4 regions of the Ruegeria sp. CDSA246 genome follow, and region 3 is predicted to be linked to each of the others. Evidence: riboswitches for the same ligand, from Rfam matches in the RefSeq annotation. Region 3 holds a riboswitch; each other region holds the start of a gene.
What was found. A riboswitch is a leader RNA that binds a small molecule or an ion and turns the genes downstream of it on or off. The one in region 3 is predicted to bind cobalamin.
Positions count from the first base shown of each region.

Region 1: it holds a riboswitch for cobalamin, as region 3 does, so the genes downstream of both, AC2FI9_RS22095 (metal ABC transporter ATP-binding protein) here and AC2FI9_RS13810 (DUF1636 family protein) in region 3, are expected to answer to the same signal.
Region 2: it holds a riboswitch for cobalamin, as region 3 does, so the genes downstream of both, AC2FI9_RS05390 (DUF1636 family protein) here and AC2FI9_RS13810 (DUF1636 family protein) in region 3, are expected to answer to the same signal.
Region 4: it holds a riboswitch for cobalamin, as region 3 does, so the genes downstream of both, AC2FI9_RS14150 (hypothetical protein) here and AC2FI9_RS13810 (DUF1636 family protein) in region 3, are expected to answer to the same signal.

Region 1 covers NZ_JBXWPD010000031.1:10,279-13,931, reverse strand. Annotated here, with positions in the region: gene AC2FI9_RS22100 (acyltransferase family protein) at 1-764, opposite strand, end outside; cobalamin riboswitch at 1,073-1,283, shown strand; gene AC2FI9_RS22095 (metal ABC transporter ATP-binding protein) at 1,423-2,271, shown strand; gene AC2FI9_RS22090 (metal ABC transporter permease) at 2,264-3,166, shown strand; gene AC2FI9_RS22085 (metal ABC transporter solute-binding protein, Zn/Mn family) at 3,163-3,653, shown strand, end outside.
Region 2 covers NZ_JBXWPD010000003.1:154,026-157,678, forward strand. Annotated here, with positions in the region: gene AC2FI9_RS05380 (ABC transporter substrate-binding protein) at 1-595, opposite strand, end outside; gene AC2FI9_RS05385 (ABC transporter ATP-binding protein) at 606-1,391, opposite strand; gene AC2FI9_RS05390 (DUF1636 family protein) at 1,388-1,744, opposite strand; cobalamin riboswitch at 1,846-2,051, opposite strand; gene AC2FI9_RS05395 (bifunctional enoyl-CoA hydratase/phosphate acetyltransferase) at 2,244-3,638, shown strand; gene AC2FI9_RS05400 (acetate/propionate family kinase) at 3,631-3,653, shown strand, end outside.
Region 3 covers NZ_JBXWPD010000009.1:196,092-199,744, reverse strand. Annotated here, with positions in the region: gene AC2FI9_RS13820 (hypothetical protein) at 1-575, shown strand, start outside; gene AC2FI9_RS13815 (hypothetical protein) at 818-988, opposite strand; cobalamin riboswitch at 1,560-1,769, shown strand; gene AC2FI9_RS13810 (DUF1636 family protein) at 1,853-2,242, shown strand; gene cobW (cobalamin biosynthesis protein CobW) at 2,239-3,294, shown strand; gene cobN (cobaltochelatase subunit CobN) at 3,298-3,653, shown strand, end outside.
Region 4 covers NZ_JBXWPD010000010.1:52,561-56,213, forward strand. Annotated here, with positions in the region: gene rsgA (ribosome small subunit-dependent GTPase A) at 1-627, shown strand, start outside; gene AC2FI9_RS14145 (alpha/beta hydrolase family protein) at 636-1,493, opposite strand; cobalamin riboswitch at 1,638-1,857, shown strand; gene AC2FI9_RS14150 (hypothetical protein) at 1,942-2,349, shown strand; gene AC2FI9_RS14155 (protein-tyrosine phosphatase family protein) at 2,357-2,854, opposite strand; gene AC2FI9_RS14160 (DNA polymerase III subunit gamma/tau) at 3,012-3,653, shown strand, end outside.

The DNA of each region.
Region 1 (3,653 bases), on a different contig from region 3:
TTTGCATAGAGGAGAACGAGCAAAGACCCGACGACCGGAACGGCTGTCAGGTATGACGGGTGTTGCATGGTCCCGTCAAAGATCACCATAGATGCAATCACCGCTATAAGGCCAAGTAGCGAAAGACTGTTGCTCGCTCTAACCTTGCGCTTATTTTCCCAACATGCCCCCAATGCACCGAATCCGAGTTCCCAGGCGCGTGTATGCAGAAGATAAAATGTGCTCTCCGGGTGGGTTTGAACCAACAGTACGCTCGCCAGGAAACTGGACCCGATGATAGCCCAAACCAGCAGATCCGTTCTGTGTTTAATTACCGGGTACAGGGCCATAAGCAAAAGCGGAAAAACTATGTAAAACTGTTCTTCAACTGCCAGGCTCCATGTGTGAACCAGAGGTTTGAACTCGGACGCGAGGTCCCAGTATCCACTTGTTAGCGTGAGAAGAACATTATTCAGAGAGAACATCGTGGCCACGACACTCTGGCCGAAGTTTTCCAGTGGATCGGGCAGCATGGTAAACCAAGCGATAGGAATACACACCAGTACGACGACACTCAGGGCAGGCAAGATCCGTCGGTCCCGACGCTCGTAGAACTTCAAAAGAAAGAAGCTATTTTTTCCAAGATCATCAAGGATAATAGAGGTTATTAGATATCCGCTGATAACGAAGAAAACGTCTACGCCTAAAAAACCTCCACTGAACAGGCTTATGCCGGAATGAAAAAGAACCACTGGTAAAACTGCAATGCTGCGAAGGCCATCAATTTCTTTCCGTTACAGCATTTAATCAAAACCCACTCTTGTATTTTGTGCTCGGGCCTGTGAGCTTTCGAAGCGTATCTGTCGTCAAGAGTGTGTCGAGGAACTTTGAGCCGCCGCAGCCAATCGAACAAAGTATTGGCAGGTTTATGCGTTCCGGTCGTTGCAAGACCCAGGCTGAAAACTTCTGAGTGAGCCCCGCGAAGTCACTGCCATTGCTAGCACCCTTATCGTAGAATTTTTTTGGCCGATTGGAGCCTGGTACAAATTGCCATCACCGATTGGTTCGCGCTCTTGTCGAATCAAATCAATTCGTATTTGGTCCACGTGATGGTTCCCGACTGTATTCTGCGGTCAGGGATAAAAGGGAATACGGTGCGGTTCTGTGAAAAGACCAATTCCGTGACTGCCCCCGCAACTGTAGGCGGCGAGCGACCCGAGATCGTCCACTGGGCAATAGCCTGGGAAGGATCGGGATAGCTTTGACCCGCAAGTCAGGAGACCTGCCATCCGAAATTTATGAACCTGGGCGGGGTGTCCCAGAGGGAGATGACAATGTTTCAAGCGGCCCGTACCGTGCACGACCTTGCGCTCGCTTTGCCCCTGTCCAAACACAGGAGGCGTTGCCGTTGTCATTGCAAAAAGCTGACACCCAAAGGGGTAAGTGTCTGACAGAATTCAGCGTTCCGGTGCTGGTGGCGGGGGCTCTGGCGCTGTCGGCGCTCTTGTGGCTCGCGATTTACGCGGTGATTTGATGACGGCCGTTTTACAAATCCGCGATCTGACGTTGGGCTACCGCGACCTTACATTGTTTCACCGCCTCTCCATGGATATCGCGGCTGGAACGACCCTTGCCGTTCTTGGTGCGAACGGGTCGGGCAAGAGCACTTTTGTAAAGATGCTGCTGGGCTTGATGGATCCTCTTTCGGGCAATTTGACTTGGCCGCAGGGCCGTCCTGGTGACATCGGGTATCTGGCGCAGATGACAGAGTTCGACCGCCGATTTCCCATCCGTGTGAGGGATCTTGCTGCGATGGGTGCCTGGCGCGGGTTTGGTTATCGTACCGGGCTGGACGCCGCGGCGCGTGACCGGATGGCCGCCGCGCTGGATGAGGCCGGGGTACTGGATATCGCTGACCGGCCTCTGCATATGCTATCGGGCGGGCAACTGCAGCGCGCGCTGTTCGCGCGAGTTGTCATGCAGGACGCGCCGCTGATCCTGCTGGATGAACCGTTTGCCGCCGTCGACCAAAGTACTGAGGCGCATCTGCTGTCGATTATACGCCGATGGCGCGATGAGGGGCGCGCGGTGGTTTTGGTGGTGCACGATCTTTCCTCGGTACTGGACTATTGCAGCCACGCGCTGCTTTTGGGCGGGCAAGAGGCGACCCATGGACCGGTGAATGACGTTCTGACACCAGACCGGCTGGTTGCGCAAGGATACCTCTCGGAAAGTCAGGCGTCCTGGATGTTCCGTGGCACCCATTCAACAGCGGAGCACGCCAATGTATGACCTGATCGCAGAAATGTGGAGCTTTGCCTTCATGCGTCGCGCTTTTGTGGCAACCACGGTTTTGTCGGCTTCGGTCGCGCCGGTTGGGGCATTTCTTGTTCTGCGTCGCCTATCGCTGGCTGGTGAGGCCATGGCCCATGCGATTACGCCAGGCATCGTCATCGGCTTTGTCACGGCGGGCTTGTCAGTCATGTCACTGCTGGTCGGAGGGCTTATCGCGGGTGTTGGCGTCGCCATTTTGACCGCCTTTCTCGCACGCCGGACGATCCTGCGCAGCGATGCCAGCCTTGCCTCGCTGTATCTGATCGCACTGGCGGTGGGTATCTTTATTCTGTCTGCAGCAGGGTCCGCAGTCCCACTAAAAAGCTTCCTGTTCGGATCAATCCTTGGGATCGACGACGCGTCGATGATCCTTGTCGGAGGGGTGGCGACGGTAACATTGTTGGCATTCGCCGTTCTGCTTCGTCCGCTGATTGTCAGCACCTGTGATCCGGTTTTCTTCGAAACTCAAACGCGCCGGCCGTGGCTGGTTGATCAGGGTTTTATGCTGCTGCTGGTTCTGAACCTGCTGGCGGCATTCAAAACGCTGGGCACGTTGATGGCCGTTGGCTTGATGATCCTGCCTGCGACCGCTGCGCGCTATTGGGCCAGTACGATCACCGGGCAACTGGTCCTGGGCTTTGTATTTGCCTTGTCCAGCTGCTGGATCGGCCTGACCCTGTCCTACCTGTTCCCGGACACGCCATCCGGCCCGGCGATCGTTTTGGTTGCCGGTGGGTTCTTTCTGTTCTCCGCCATTTTCGGTCCGCTTGGTTTTGGCAGACGGATGCGCAAACCGTCTGTTTCCAAAGACATCCCCATTGCCCAAATTCAACAAGAAGAGAGAGCACAATGACTCTTGTGAAGTCACTCTATGCCGGCATCGCCTCTGTGTCGTTTGCTTTGGCTGCATTGCCGACTGTTGCGGCAGAAGACAACGTCAAGATCGTCGCCAGCTTTTCGATCCTCGGCGACATGGTTGAAGAAGTCGTGGGCGATCTGGCCACAGTTACGACAATCGTGGGTCCGGATGCGGATGCGCATGTGTATCAGCCTTCGGTTGCAGATGCGAAGGCCGTTGCCCAGGCGGATATCATCTTTGTCAACGGTCTGGGCTTTGAGACATGGTCCGATACCCTAATCGCTGAATCGGGCACTGACGCAACCGTGCACGTTGCCACCGACGGCATCACGCCTGTCACAGTCGAGGGCAAAATCGACCCCCACGCCTGGAATTCGCTGTCGAATGGCATGATTTACGTGACCAATGTCGCCGACGTGATGACAGAGGCGATGCCCGAGCACGCCGAAGAAATCGCTGCCAATGCCGCGGTCTATATCGC
Region 2 (3,653 bases), on a different contig from region 3:
GCAGGAAAACGCGGGGTTTCGGCAGGTCGGCTGTCTGTGTCTCGATCGCGGACAGTTCTTCTTTCCAGCCGGAAACAAGCTCTTCTGCCTTGTCCTCAACGCGCATGACTTTGCCCAAGCGAAGGACGTCGGTGAACAGCAAATCCATGCTGGCTTCGGGGCGATCCTTATCCAGATGTACGCAGCTTTCCGTCAGGATCATCGTTTTGATGCCAAACGGCGCAAGCGTGTCGGGGGTCACGTCACCGCCCGGCTTCATGCCATAGTACCAGCCAGCAAAGAAAAGGTCGGGTTCGACAGCGACCAGATTTTCAACTGTCGGGTACTTAGGCGCAAGTTCCGGGATGTCGCCGCGCAGGGTGTCAAACTCGGGGCTGGTTTTGTACCAGCCGGTGATGCCCGTCAGGCCAACGATCTTGTCCTGCAAACCCAGCGCAAAGGCCATGTCGGTCATGTTCATGTCGTGCACGACCAGCCGCTCGGGCTGAGTTTCAAACACCATCGGCTCGCCACAATTGTCGACAGTGATCTCGTGCGCTGTTACGGCACTTGCAAGGCCGCTGATCAGTGCTGCGCACCAGAGAGTTTTGTTCATGTTGTTTTTCCTAGTTTGAGGTAGTGGTTCTTCGGATATCCAGTGCCGGGATCATGCGGCCTTCGTGCTGAAAGCTAAGAAAATCGACACCAAACGTTTCACGGACCCTTTCGGGTGTCAGCACTTCGTGCACCGGGCCGAAACCGGTCAGGCGCGTGGATTTCATCAACGCGACATGGGTCGCGAATTCGGGGATCATGACCAGATCATGGACGATCATGACGACCGTAATGCCCAGCTCGGCCACCAACGACAGCATGCGTCCCTTGGCGTCCGGGTCCAGATGGTTCGTCGGCTCATCCAAAAACAGCAGTGAGGGGTTCTGCGCCAGCGCCCTTGCGATATGAGCACGCTGGCGTTCCCCGCCAGATAGCACGGCCATCCGTTTGTCTGCGAGGGCGACGAGTCCGGTCAGTTTCAGGATGCGGTCCAATTCCAAGGCGTGCTCAGCGGCAGATCGGTCGGCACGGATCGGGATTTGCCCGAGGGCCACGTAGTCGCGCAGAAACAAACGCCCGTCCGGCGATTCCTGCTGACTGACTACGGCGATCATTCGGGCGCGGTCCATCGCCGAAAGCTGCCGAAGACTGCGCCCCTTTACCAAAACGTCCCCCAGCACAATCTCTTCACCGCCGCACAAAAGATTCAGCAACGTTGTCTTGCCCGCACCGTTTGGGCCCGCAATTGCCAGGGTTGCCCCTTCATTCAGTTCGAAATTGACGTTTTGCAGCAGTACGTCGCCGTTCAGGGCGTAATACTCCAGCCCGCGCGCCTCAAGGAAAGCTCCGCAGGTCATGCGCTTGTCTCCAGCTTTAGCCGTGGCAGGCGCGCCAGGATCTTATCAAGAAGGGCAGGCGGGCGCTGCGATGCGTTGGTCCAACCGTCACCGCTGCGATGGTATTGACGTGCAAATTCGGCCAAAGCATCCAAGTCCTCAGCCGATTGGATGTCACCGAAAAGGTACTGCGCTTTGTCGAATGCCTGAAACCCGACGGTTGTGGGCCGACCGCAACCGGCCATGCAGGAAACGCTGCGGATGCCAAAACTGGATGGAAGCTTGCTTGCAAGCGCAGCGCGCAATGAATCCGCCCGGTCAGAGCCCTCGCAGGTCTCGCAAATCAGAAGGAAATGATCAGGACTGATCGACATGGCCCACTCCGCCTGTTGCCAAGCGCGGACAGAAGGTGCCAATCATGTCATCACGTCTTAGACGTGTCATAAAGCCTCCTTCCAGGACGCCCCGCCCCGGGTTGGTTGAACATCGGATGGTAGGTCTCCTGACTTGCGGGTCGTGGCTTGGCCATCCTTCCCGACCCATTTGGGGTCAGTGGGTATTTGGCGTCGCTCACCGCTTACAGTTGCGGGGGCAGTCACGGACTTGGCGCTTGTTGGCAACCTCACCGTATTCCCTTTTCATCCCTTGGCGAACCACAGGGAACCATCGCGGTGATGCTTGCCCGAGTTCCGATTTTGGGTCAAGCGATAATACTCAGCGCCCCACGCACAGAGGTCATTTGTCATTTGCCAACGATCTGACTACGCTGCGTCGCAGAAATGTAGGGGCAAAGGTGGATATGTTCTGGTTTCGGGGGGCGAACATCCAATGTTTGAAACGACGAACGCACATTCAAAAACAAAGCCAGGCGAGATGAAAATTCAAGAAAGCCGAACCTATTCTCAACTGAAGGTAGGCGACAAGGCGCAGGTCACCCGATTGTGCACCGTGGACGACTTGTACGCGTTTGCCTCGGCTTCGGGCGACCACAACCCGCTGAACCTGGCAGCCTATGACGGTGATGGAGATGGGCGCCCCGAGGCTGTCGCGCCCGCTTTGTGGCCTGCTGGTCTGGTGGCCGCAGTCATTGGGAACATCTTGCCGGGGGCCGGTACGCAAACACGTCGGGCGGATCTGAGTTTTCATGCTTCGGTTTTGGCGGGCGAAGAACTGACTGCCTTTGTGGCTGTTACAGAAAAGCGTGAAGACGGCGACCTGACCTGTTCCGCCGAAGTGCGCCGGGTCGGGGATAACGCATTGATCCTAAGCGGCACCGTACAGGTCACGCCACCGTCGCGGCATTTGACCTTCGACTCGGTCGAGGTACCGGGACTGATCGTTCAGCGTCACCGGCACTTCGACGCTTTGTTGGAAAAGGCACGTCCTCTGGACCCGATGGCCACAGCGATCGTCGCCCCGGAAGAGCCGAATTCGCTAGGCGGGGCATTGCTCGCGTTGGAAAACGGCATCATTACTCCGATTTTGGTGGGCGACCCGGACAAAATCACCGCCGCTGCCGCCCAGCTTGGGGCCGATTTGTCCGGAGTTGAAATCATTGAAGCGCGAGACCACGAAGTGGCCGCCCAACGCGCGGTCGGACTGGTCGTTGAAGGTAAGGCCCGGATGCTGATGAAAGGTCACTTGCACACAGATGTCCTTCTACGCGCCGTTCTTCGCCGCGAAAACGGCCTGAGGACCGGGCGACGCTTGTCGCATGTGTTCGTCATGGACGTGCCGGGCATGTCCCGGCCCATCATGGTTACTGATGCGGCGGTGAATATTGCACCGGATCTCGAAACCAAGGCCGATATTGTTCAGAACGCCATCCATCTTGCGCATTCTATTGGCATCGAGATGCCCAAGGTTGGCGTCTTGTCGGCGGTTGAGACCATCAACCCGCATTTACCGTCGTCTGTCGATGCGGCGCTGTTGTCGAAAATGGCCGAGCGTGGACAAATCACCGGCGGGCTGGTCGATGGCCCTCTGGCAATGGACAATGCGGTTGATCTGAACGCCGCGCGGACAAAAGGCATCACCTCACCGGTCGCGGGGGTCGCAGACATTCTGGTTGTTCCGAATATCGAAGCCGGCAACATGGTAGCCAAGCAGCTGACATATATCTCTCATGCCGAGGCTGCCGGCGTCGTGATAGGTGCTGCGGCACCGATTATCCTGACATCTCGGGCAGATGACGATGCTTCGCGGCTGGCGTCTTGTGCTGTCGCGGCGCTGCATGCAATTGCGAATGAAGGCAAAATCCATGGCTGAACATGTTTTGGCACT
Region 3 (3,653 bases):
CAGGGATGGACACCGTTCTTGAGTTCAAGCGCTCAGATAACTCTGCGTATGCTCGAGAACAATCTAAGGCAACATCCAATCTTTTAACATTCTCTGCGCTTTATGCTTCATACGTAGATGTTTGCAGACGTATCCGAAAATACTCCAAGCTGGAAAACAGTGAATCTTACACCCGGGGAATTGGAAGGGTAATCGGGAAGAACTCCGGCGCGCATAGTTTTGCCATGGGTCTAAGGAACTTTATTCTACATCATCATTTGGTGGAGCCTGGCATAACCATTTCGATGGGGGAAAGTCGCACGGTGCGACTGCTACTCGATTCAAACGCTTTGCTTTTCGCAGGTTTCAAGTGCAAAGCGGACGCTCGAGAATACATCCGTTCGGACAAAAAGCTGGATGTACTGAAAACGACCACCACTGTAGTCAAAGACGTTGCTAGACTTGTAAGGTTCCATCGGAAGATCGCAGAGAAACGACTACCGGAGGAAAAGTTCGCTCACGACACTTACCTTCACGAACGAACCAGGTTTAGACACCTCCAGAACGCGACGTTCGATCCGGGAGCAATTGTCTAACGGCGCTCAACTGTTTTAGCACGCGTTGTAAGCCCCAGCATTATGTCGGTGGCTCTAGACAGCTCCATTCCGGATGAAGAATTACGTATACTACTGACTACTCTGGCAAACCGGCATCAGAATCTTTCAAATGACAAAATGGCAGTTGTTGCCGACGAAATCGTGCAGCTATTGAAGCAGCGTTCAAGGTATCCGAACACCGGCTCATATCTTGACGGGCGGAAGGTCGAGTGACGGCGCATTCAGGCTGCGACGCGCCTGAAAGCAATCAGCGTTGCTGTGATCATTGCACCAAAATCCACTTGAACCAAAAATCGAGCATCATCCTTGATGGCGTTAAGCCAATGAACAATTTCAACCAACAATCCCGCAACATTCGCAAGCCCACGTACCGATAAAATCTCACTAAACAATTGTTATTTATTAAGAAATTTAATTCCTTTACGCAAGTTCGAAATTGGTACTCGCCTCCACTTCTTTTTCAAACACTTAGCCTTCTGCGCTGCTTTCGCAAATTCGGGCGTATACACTTGGGTATCATGTTCCTACTGGCTTCTGGAACAGCATAACCGTCGCCGTTGATGTCCGGGGTTAAATGTCGAAGCGGTTTGAAAGTAATGCCACACGTGCCAAATCTTTTCCCGCGAACAAACGGCGCGACGCACAATGCGACAGTGGTAGAGGGATGTGCTTTGTCTTTGTCGCGCCTTTGCCCGCTTCCTTAATATTGCCCAAAGGTTCGCACAGAACGCGATTGCCCAAGGCGCGCCTGTTGCGATTGCCGGTCCAGCGATTCCGTTTGCACAACCGCACTACCTGATTGCCAAGCCCGGAAGCGCTCAATCATCCGCGGCTGCGGGGCTGTTTTGCTCCTGGCTTCGTGATCGGATCGCATCGGATGCCGCTGACTGACTTCGGCTGGTCGCTTTTCTGACTTAACCGGTTTTCAATCCTCAGTCGTGCTTGACAAGCCCCCTGCCCGTGCCGCATGTCGCATGCGTTGGTGTCCATCCTCGGATGGATGAAAAGGGAATGTGCCAGCGATGTCATCGCCAAGCACAGCCGCCCCCGCGACCGTGACCGGAGAGGGTGCCCAAAGCCACTGGCCCAATAGGCCGGGAAGGCGGGACATCCGACAGGGCAAACGCTCTGACATCCGCAAGCCGGGAGACCTGCCAGCACCCGAAGTTGAAACCGGGCGGGGTGTTCCGGTGTCGGGTCCATGTCGCACACGTGGCCCGCATGAAACCCCGTCCCCCGTACAAAGGATTAGGGGGATGAGAGACGTGACCGAGACCGCACCAGTCGAATTGCTGGTCTGCACGACATGCCGCCGTGGGTTGCCCATCGAAGATGACGCTCAGCGACCCGGCACTTTGCTGCACACAGCGCTTGAACAGGCGGGTTTGCCTGACGGCGTGGACCTGAAGCCGGTGGAATGCCTGTCGAACTGTGATCAGGGATGTTCGATCGTTTTGCGTGGTGGCCCGTCCCGATGGACCTTCGTCTATGAAAACCTCGACGAGGCCGACCATGTCGAGACCATCGTCGAAGGCGTCACCAAATATCTGGCCGCTGAAGACGGTCTGGTGAAATGGCGTGAGCGCCCCGAACATTTCCGCAAAAACTGTGCGGCCCGCATTCCCCCGATTGGAGCCCTGAAATGAGCAATCTTGAAAAACTTCCCGTCACCGTGATCACCGGCTTTCTGGGCTCGGGCAAGACCACGCTGGTCAAGCACCTGATGCAGAACCCGCAGGGCAAGCGTCTGGCTGTGGTCGTCAATGAATTTGGCGATGTTGGCGTCGATGGCGATATCCTGAAATCCTGCGCCATTCCGGATTGCCCGGCGGAAAACATCATGGAACTGGCCAATGGCTGCATCTGCTGCACCGTAGCCGATGACTTCATTCCGACCATCGAGGCACTGATGGCGCTGGAGCCGCGCCCCGATCACATTCTGATTGAAACCTCTGGTCTGGCGCTGCCGAAGCCGCTGCTGAAGGCGTTCGACTGGCCGGATATCCGTTCTAAGATCACCGTTGACGGTGTGATCGCTCTGGCCGATGCCGAGGCCGTCGCCGCCGGGCGCTTCGCTCCGAGTGTCGAAGCCGTGGACGCCCAGCGCCTGGCTGACGACTCGATCGACCACGAAACGCCCCTGTCAGAGGTGTTCGAGGATCAGATCTCGTGCGCCGACATCATCCTGCTGACAAAACCCGATCTGGCGGGCGCCGAAGGTGTGGCGAAAGCCAAAGAAGTCATCGCCGCCGAAGCTCCGCGTCCGCTGCCAGTGGTCGAAGTCGCCGAAGGTGCCGTAGACGTGCGCGTCGTGCTGGGGCTGGAAGCGGCCGCCGAGGATGACATGGATGCCCGTCCGTCGCATCACGATGGCCATCACGACCACGAACACGACGATTTCGAAAGCATCATCGTCGAGTTACCTGAACAGACCGACCCGGCCCAACTGGTCGCCAATATCGAACGTCTGGCCAATGAGCTGAACATCCTGCGCGTCAAAGGCTATGCCGCCGTTCAGGGCAAACCCATGCGTCTGCTGGTGCAGGCCGTTGGTGCCCGCGTACGTCACCAGTATGACCGCCCGTGGGAACCCGGTGAAGAGCGCCGTTCGCGTCTGGTGGTCATCGCCGAACACGACGACATCAAAGAGGCCACGATCCGCGATATCCTCGTGGGCGTGACCGAGGCCGCCGAGTAAGCCATGCACGTCGTCTTCCGCGAAAGCCACGGGCTCGAGGAAACCGAGACCCCGACCGATCTGGGCCAAAGTCCGGCGGATCTGGTGGTGCTGTCCTTTTCGGACAGTGACCTTGGTGCTTTCGCGGCGGGCTGGCATCGCGGTGGCGGGGCCGAAGGGCGAATGCCGACAATGCGGCTGGCGAACCTGACAGCACTGAAACACCCGTTGTCCGTCGACACTTATGTCGAGCAAACGCTCGAGGGCGCCAAGGGCATTCTGATCCGTTTGATCGGCGGCGTGCCTTACTGGTCCTATGGCTTGCAGCAAGTTCTGGCGCTGGCGCAATCCAAGGGGATCGCACTGGCCGTCCTACCTGC
Region 4 (3,653 bases), on a different contig from region 3:
GTTCTAACCAAGGCCGATACCTGCGCCGATCCTGATAATTTCTCCAAAGCAGCCGAGTCGCTGGCTCCGTTTTTGACCGTGCTGGCTATCAATGCTTTGGATGCCCTGGACGTGCAGCAAGTTCTGTCCTGGTGCTCCACCGGGCAGACTGCCGCAATGGTCGGCTCATCCGGTGTCGGCAAGACAACATTGGTCAACGCCATGACGGGCCTGGATGAGGCAACGTCCGGCGTTCGCGCGGACGACGCGCGCGGGCGGCACACGACAACTGCCCGCGCGTTGCATCCGATGCAGAACGGCGGATGGCTGGTCGATACACCCGGCATGCGGGCTTTGCGGTTGCTGGATGCGCAGGATGGCGTCGATGAGGTCTTTTCTGACATTCTGGAATTGGCTCAGACCTGCCGCTTTTCCGATTGTCAGCATCAGGCCGAGCCGGGCTGCGCCGTGCAGGATGCGATTGCAAACGGATCACTGGACACCGAGCGGTTGGAGCGCTGGCGAAAGCTGCGGCGCGAAGATGAAAGGAACTCGGAAACCGTTGCGCAGTCTCGTGCGCGCGACAAGGCCTTTGGTAAGATGGTACGATCGGTGATGCAGGACAAGAAATCCCGCAAAAAGCTGTAAGTACCGGCTCAGGCGATTAACCGGGGCCATATGGCCGCATTTCGGCGCGCAAATGCGCCGATGTGACCGACCTCGGCCAATCCAAAGTCTTTCGGCGACAACTGATGCCGGCGGGCTTTGGGACCGTAAAGATCGGCCAGGCGCCAAACCGCGTTCGGGGGCACCACCTGATCATCGTCCATTGTGAACAGATCGACGGGTGTTTCCGACGCAGCCCAACGGGCGTCTGGAAGGCTTTTGCCGATATCCGGCACATAGCTCAGCGCAGCGGTGCACCATTTGCGCCACTGCCAGTAGACACGTGCCGGAAGGTCCGAGCCGAACCCAAGTGCCTTGCCCGGCAGGTATCCCAATGCCTTAACCAGCAATGGCGGGTGGGCATACCAGAACATTGTCGCCAGTGCGCGATACGGCCAGGGGTGGTCGGATACCGTCACCAAACCTGAACAGACACAGATCATCCGGTCGATCTGCTCAATATCGGGCTGAATTGGCCCCAGCATTCCACCCACCGAATGGCCAATGCTCCACTGCTGGGCGGCGGGAAATCTGCGCCGCATTTCGGCGCGAGCAGCGGGCATGTCGATCAACGCCCAGTCAGCCATCGTGGCCTGCGAATCGCGCAGGCGCCCGTGTAGAGAGTGGCCAAAATCGCGATAGTCATAGGTCAGACAGGCCATACCCTGTTCTTCCACCAACCACCGCGCAAAATGCTGGTAATAGTCGCGCGGTACGCCTGTGGCTGCATGGACTACAACCGCCACATCAGGTGCCGAGGCAGGCATATACAGCCGTGCCGACAGTTCGGCCTCTCCGGCAGAAAACGTGAAATCTTCGGTCAAAACGACCGGAGTGTTGTCCAACATGGTGCCCTCGCAAGCATCTGAACTATTCGGTTCACATATGGCATATCGGCGCTTTTGCGCGACTAGAGTCAACAGATTTTCAAAGTGACCAAGCGTCCACTTGAACGATGGAAAACAGCCCGCTTGACTCAAGCCACCTACAACCGCTAGCGATGAGGTGATGGTTCTCGTCCTTATATTGGGGCGGGATGAAAAGGGAACTCGGTGCGGTCCAGCCCGGCAATGCCGGAACAGACCAAGGCCGCGACTGCCCCCGCAACTGTAAGCGGTAAGCAATGCCGAAATACCACTGGCCGAAAGGCTGGGAAGGTCGGCAAAGCAATGACCCGCAAGTCAGGAGACCTGCCATCAAAGTAAAAACCGAAACTCGGGCGGGGTGTCCGGGCAGGTCTTCAGTACGCTGAGTTCCCTGTTCCACGTCCCCCGCTCACCGCGCGGAGGGCGCATTATGATCTGGAAGACAACGACCCACGAATTCACCGCCACCCTGTGCCAGAAAACGGGGAAAACATGCCCCGCATTGGCCCAAATGGCTCGGGCATTGGCCGAGGCGATGGCAACAGCACAACCAATGACGACCAGCGAATTTGAGGTGGACGGCTCCAGCGAACTGACCCATTGCGATGAGGGTTGCACCGCACGGTTTCGCGCCAGCCCGGCCCGGATCAGGGTCTATTGCGGGGCAAACACGGGCGACTCGGCCGACACGTTGGACGAATACGCCGATATGATGTTCAACCCTGACTTTTCCACTCTGCCTGCTGGTGTTTTGGCGGCCTTGCCTTGCGCCATGCTTCAGGCATCGGCCCTTGCACCGCGTCCATCGCATCAGGTTGTTCAACAAGCCACGGCCTGATCCTAGTTCACCGATCGCTCTGGGCCGGTTTCATGGCCCAAGCCATCTGCTCATCCGTTTCCACCGCGCATGGTCGGGCCAAGCGCAGCCGGTTTAGCGCGTGGTTTGGATCTTCACCGCTTTCCACCATGAGCCTCAGCGCGACCATCCCCGACCGCCCACAACCGCCCCGGCAATGCACCAGCACGCGTCCACCGTCGGACAGCACCTGCCGGGCGGCTGCGCTGGCGTCGGGCCAAAGAGTTTCGATTGGCAGGGGCGGCGTGCCAAAATCCTCGACCGGAAGATGCACCCAGGTCGCGGACCTGCTTTGAACGTCTCGACCAAAACCGCCTGCGCCGACCTGCCGCATCTCGGCCTCGGTGGTCATTGAAATCACCAGATCGGGGTTCCAGTCCTGTATCACCCTCAGATCATCCACATACCCACTGCCGCCGCTAGGCAAGGGGGACAGCGCCAAGGTGCCTGTGCCAACAGGCAGCGCGTAGATTGCAAATTTTGCCAAAGCTTATGCTCCTACTGCCACCGGCCCACCAGATTTTGACAGCCTATTTATCCCGCTTACAGACGCTGTCCAAACCGAAATTCCACAAAGCATGCTGTGGACGCGGGCGGCCCGGGTCTCTACGCTGCATTTCTGACACGAATCTGACAGAGCAGACATGACCGAAACGCCCAGCCCCGCCTATCAGGTTCTTGCCCGCAAGTACCGCCCTGAAACCTTTGCAGATCTGGTTGGACAGGACGCAATGGTGCGCACGCTGAAAAATGCGTTCGAAGCGGATCGGATCGCGCAGGCCTTTATCATGACCGGTATTCGCGGCACCGGCAAAACCACCACTGCCCGGATTATCGCCAAAGGTATGAACTGCATCGGTCCCGATGGTGAAGGCAAGCCAACGACCGAACCTTGTGGTCAGTGCGAGCATTGCGTTGCCATCATGGAAGGCCGGCATGTCGACGTGATGGAGATGGACGCCGCCAGCCGCACCGGCGTGAACGATATCCGCGAGATCATCGACAGCGTTCGCTATCGTGCCGCCAGTGCGCGTTATAAGATTTACATCATCGACGAAGTTCACATGCTGTCGACCAGCGCTTTCAATGCGCTGCTCAAAACGCTTGAGGAACCGCCCGAACATGTAAAGTTCATCTTTGCGACGACCGAAATCCGCAAGGTCCCGGTGACAGTGCTGTCGCGCTGCCAGCGGTTTGACCTGCGCCGGATCGAACCCGAAGATATGATCGGTCTGCTCAACAAGATCGCCGCGGCGGAAAACGCACAGATCGCCGAAGACGCGCTT